Regions from separate parts of the Cellvibrio sp. PSBB006 genome, predicted to be linked through region 1. Evidence: predicted binding sites of a transcription regulator. Region 1 holds the regulator's gene; the other holds the start of a gene.

Region 1 (2,409 bases):
CAATGCTGCGTCAGCAGGTGGGCCAAAGAGCGATCCGTCATTAAAAGCCAGTGGCTTTGTGAAAATAAGTAATTAATGCGCCAGATTGAATATTAGTAACTATACTGATGGTCACCTTTACTAATGGCCACCCGTCAAAACAGAGATAGAAGCCTGGAGTTAGTCGACCCATGAGTCAAATGCGACCCGTACAAGTCATCGCGGTATCCGGCGGAAAGGGCGGGGTTGGCAAGAGCAACATTTCTGTCAATCTGGGTATCGCCTTGGCTGAACTGCGTCGCCGGGTCGTCTTGCTAGACGCAGATTTGGGGTTGGCCAACGTCGATGTGCTACTCGGCTTGAAAGCCACCCATACATTGGCCGATGTACTGGCCGGTACTCACAGCCTGCGCGATGTCCTGGTCAGCGGCCCGCATGGGCTCAAGATCGTACCGGCATCATCGGGCGTGCAACATATGGCATCGCTCAGTCCGCGCGAGCACGCGGGATTAATCAACGCCTTTAACGAATTAAGTGATCAGGTGGATGTGTTGGTGATTGATACAGCCGCCGGTATTTCCGATACGGTGGTCAGTTTCGTGCGCGCCGCCAATGAAGTCATCATCGTTGTGTGCGACGAACCTTCCTCTATTACTGATGCCTACGCGCTGATCAAACTGCTGAACAAAGAATATGACATGCAACGCTTCCGGGTCGTCGCTAATATGACGCGCACACCCCAGGAAGGCCAACACATGTTTACCAAACTCAATACGGTGTGCGAAAAATTTCTCGATGTGACCTTGCAGTATCTCGGGAATGTTCCTTTTGATGAAAACGTACGCAAGGCGGTGCAGAAACAAAAAGCCCTGCTGGAATTTGCCCCGACCAGCAAAGCCGCGCTCGCCATTCGCAGCCTGGCCAAAGCGGTGGATCAATGGCCCTTGCCCAGTGCACCTACGGGCAGGCTTGAATTTTTTGTTGAACGTTTGCTGCTTGCTGCCAATGCCCGCAGTGCTTAATCCCGCGATGGGCAGTGATCGAAGGTAATCAGTATGGCCGCAGTCGATGGATTAGCCATGTACGATAAAACGAAGCAACACGCTAATCAGATTTGTGTTGAAGATTATGCGCCCCTGGTCAAGCGAATTGCCTATCACATGATGGTGCGCATGCCGGCCTGTGTGCAGGTTGATGATTTAATTCAGGCGGGCATGATCGGTTTGCTGGAAGCCGCACAAAAATATGATGCGTCGCGCGGTGCGAGTTTTGAAACCTATGCCGGCATCCGAATTCGCGGTGCCATCGTCGATGAGATGCGTCGCGGTGATTGGGCGCCGCGCTCGGTTCACCGCAATTCACGCCTTATTGCCCAAGCTATTCGCACGGTAGAAGCGCGTACCGGTCGCGATGCACGGGACACCGAAGTGGCGGGTGAACTGGGTATTCCTGTCGAAGAGTATTTCGCCATGCTGCAAGACTCCAGTTGCAGCCGCCTGTTCAGCTACGAAGAAACCTTTGGCGAAGAAGACAGCAACATTGATGCGAGTGAATCCAGTAGTGCTTTCGCCAGTCCCCTCGAAGGTATTCAGCGCGATGCGCTAAAGCGCTCGTTGGCGCAGGCGATAACGCAACTGCCTGAGCGCGAACGTCTGGTGTTGGCGCTGTATTACGATGAAGAATTGAATCTGAAAGAAATCGGGCAGGTGTTGGGCGTGAGTGAATCGCGTATCAGCCAGATCCACAGCCAAGCTGCTTTACGCCTGCGCGCGCGCATGGCGGAGTGGCGCAGCAGTGATTGACCGACCGGTGTTTTGCCGGTACTTTGGCGCGCCGTTGTAACGGGGTCGTTGGAGTCATCAATTCGGCTAACAGAAAACCTGTGAAAAACTGGCTACTGCAATAACAGCGACTAGACTAAAAGTAAATGAAATTCCCGCCATGGGTAGACGGAGGTTGCATTGGATAAGAACATGAAAATCCTGATAGTCGATGATTTTTCGACCATGCGACGGATTATCAAAAATCTGCTCAGAGATCTGGGGTTTTCCAACACCCATGAAGCTGATGATGGGGTGACTGCGCTGCCGATGTTGCGGAGTGGCGATTTCGATTTTCTGGTCACCGACTGGAATATGCCCGGTATGACCGGTATCGATTTGCTGCGTGCTGTGCGCGCGGATGAAAAACTGTCTGCGCTGCCGGTATTGATGGTGACGGCCGAGGCCAAACGCGACCAGATCATTGAAGCTGCCCAGGCGGGCGTCAATGGTTATGTGGTCAAACCATTCACTGCCCAGGCACTGAAAGAAAAAATAGAAAAGATCTTCGAGCGTGTCGGGTAATTGACACAACGCAACAGGATTCGAATGACAATGCGAAATAGACAATAAGGCGTTGTAATGGCATCAGAACTTCAGCTGCACCAAA
Region 2 (2,409 bases), 110 kb from region 1:
GATGGGACATCTGGTCGATACTGCTCACGGAATGCGAGATAGACGCCAGGGCATTCCTGACATTCTCCATTTCACTCACACTGCGCTCTACCAGGTTCTGGCAGTTATCCATTCGCTGGCCAGCATCGTCCGTAGCTTTGCTCAGGTTGCTGATGATGTCCTGAATGTGCGCAGTGGATTCCTGGGTGCGTTGGGCGAGGGTACGCACTTCATCGGCCACCACGGCAAAACCGCGCCCTTGTTCGCCGGCACGAGCCGCTTCAATGGCGGCGTTCAGGGCGAGGAGATTGGTTTGTTCAGCGATACTGCGAATAACATCGACCACGCTGGCAATCTTGCTGCTATCGGCGGATAGGCGATCCAGTACCATCCCCAGATCCCCGACGGTGCCGGACAAATCAGCAATCGCCGTATTCGCCCCCTCAATGACCTTGTTGCCCTTATCGACTTCGCTGATCGCCGCATTGGTTGCGGAATAGGTTTGCGTGGCGCCATTGGCGACTTCCTGCACAGCCAGTGACATCTGCTGCATGGCGTGGGCGACGCTGCTGGTTTCCTGTTGTTGTTCGTTCATACCTGCGTGGGTTTTACGGGATTGGGCGTGGGCGGCATCAGACTTCTGATGCAATTCCCGCGATGACTCCGCAAACCGCCCCAGCGCTGTTCGCAGGCGAGCCTTCAAGGCTAGTTGTGCAAACAGGATTTCACCCATGGCGTCGCTGCGCCCGGTATAGATATAAGCGGCAACCGGGTCGTGGATAACCATCCGTGCGTCGGCCAATGCGTGTTGGAGACTGCCCCGTTGAAATTGATAAACGAGCGTACTGATCAATCCGCTGATGATAATCAGCCCCGGAAAAACGCTACTGCTAAACAAGCCAGACAGGAAACTGCCGATACACAAAAGCAGCAGACTGGAGATGAACGTCAGGATGGCATTGCTAAAACGACTCCAGAGATGAGCGAGGGGAGAATAGATGGACTTGCCCGCTTGCAGCCGCTCATAAACCTGCGCGGCGCGCGTAATGCACGCGGCATCCGGTTTGACCCGCACAGATTCGTAACCCTGAATCTGGCCCCGGTCACGCAGGGGAGTCACGTAAGCGTCCACCCAATAGTGATCACCGTTCTTGCAGCGGTTGATGATGATGCCCATCCACGGCTTGCCAGCCTTCAGCGCCGTCCACAACATGCCAAAGGCTTCGCGCGGCATCTGGGGGTGGCGCAGGATATTGTGCGGCTGGTTGATCAGCTCATCGTGGCTATAGCCGGAAATGCGTCGGAAAGTCTCGTTGCAGAAAAGGATATTGCCGTGGATATCCGAGGAAGAAACAATTTCGTCAGTGGCGGAGACAAACACTTCTCTGCCGGTGACCGGGCCGTTATTGCGCATCACACATCCTTACATCGTCAAACAGGTACAAAGTTCAATAGATTATCGACTTAATTGGCGAAGAGTTTAGATCAGAATCAAGAACTTGGCAGATTATGAACACGCGCCGTCAGGCTGCGCGTGAATCAGCGATGCAACCCGGTGTCAGACGATCAACAAACGCTTGCAGTTGCTGTTGGCGGCGCGGCTGGAGATCCACAAATTCCAGGCTGATACGCGTTGCCCGATAGGGTTCGCGACACAACCGGAAAGCGCGCACCCTCGCGCGGCAGTAAATATGCAATTCCTTACTCAAATGCACTTCGCACAAGGGCACGGCCGTATCGCGATGCAATTGATTAAGCAGGTTGCCCGGCACCAATACGCACAATCCCGCGCCGGATAAATCTTTTACCGTACCGTAGCAGGCATCCTGTCCCATCAGGCGGATTTTGGCGGTGATGGGGGTGTGATTGCTCAAATCACAACGCGGACTCATCCGGCGCGGCTGGTATCGGACATTCTCAGGCAATACCACGGCGATACCACTGGCCCCGAAGCGGGAACCCCAGGCAATAATAGGTGTGGTGAACGCCAGGACTTCACCATTGCGGTGATGACGCACCGTGATTTCATCGCCGGTTTCCAGAAAGTTTTGTTCGGGGAAAAGGTCATCCATCCACAGCAGGTTCCGCTCAACGTCGATGGCGATAATCATGCTTTGGTAACTGCGGTGTTGGCCGGCGGGAACAACCTCCAGAATCTGGCGACTGGCCTGGAGTTGTTGCAATGTGGCACAACCCTCGTGCGCAGCTGCCAGAGGGGCAGCATGCTGGGCTTCACTGCCCGTCAGTGTTTTGGTGGTAAGTTTTTGCAGGACCGCGCGCAACAGAGTCATCGACAATTTCTCCAGACATCAGAATCGTTTTACTGACATCACTGGAGCAAAGCCTGTGCCAGCGGCAGTTGTTGCCGTTTTCTGTGCAATTGCGGCGCCTCGGCTGGCCATGAAGGCGGATTGATTCATGTTATAGCAC

The links. The regulator FliA, encoded in region 1, starts transcription of late flagellar genes. The targets are predictions, from matches to a motif close to TAAAGTTATNNNNNNNNCGGCCGATANCC.
Region 2: the regulator FliA is predicted to act here: its motif matches at 1,434-1,462, upstream of CBR65_RS05385 (PAS domain-containing methyl-accepting chemotaxis protein).

What each region holds. Positions count from the first base shown of each region.
Region 1 covers NZ_CP021382.1:1,194,519-1,196,927, reverse strand. The annotation lists gene flhF (flagellar biosynthesis protein FlhF) at 1-44, shown strand, start outside; gene CBR65_RS04960 (MinD/ParA family protein) at 171-1,001, shown strand; gene CBR65_RS04955 (RNA polymerase sigma factor FliA) at 1,059-1,781, shown strand; gene cheY (chemotaxis response regulator CheY) at 1,941-2,324, shown strand; gene CBR65_RS04945 (protein phosphatase CheZ) at 2,382-2,409, shown strand, end outside.
Region 2 covers NZ_CP021382.1:1,306,246-1,308,654, reverse strand. The annotation lists gene CBR65_RS05385 (PAS domain-containing methyl-accepting chemotaxis protein) at 1-1,393, opposite strand, end outside; gene CBR65_RS05380 (flagellar brake protein) at 1,503-2,270, opposite strand.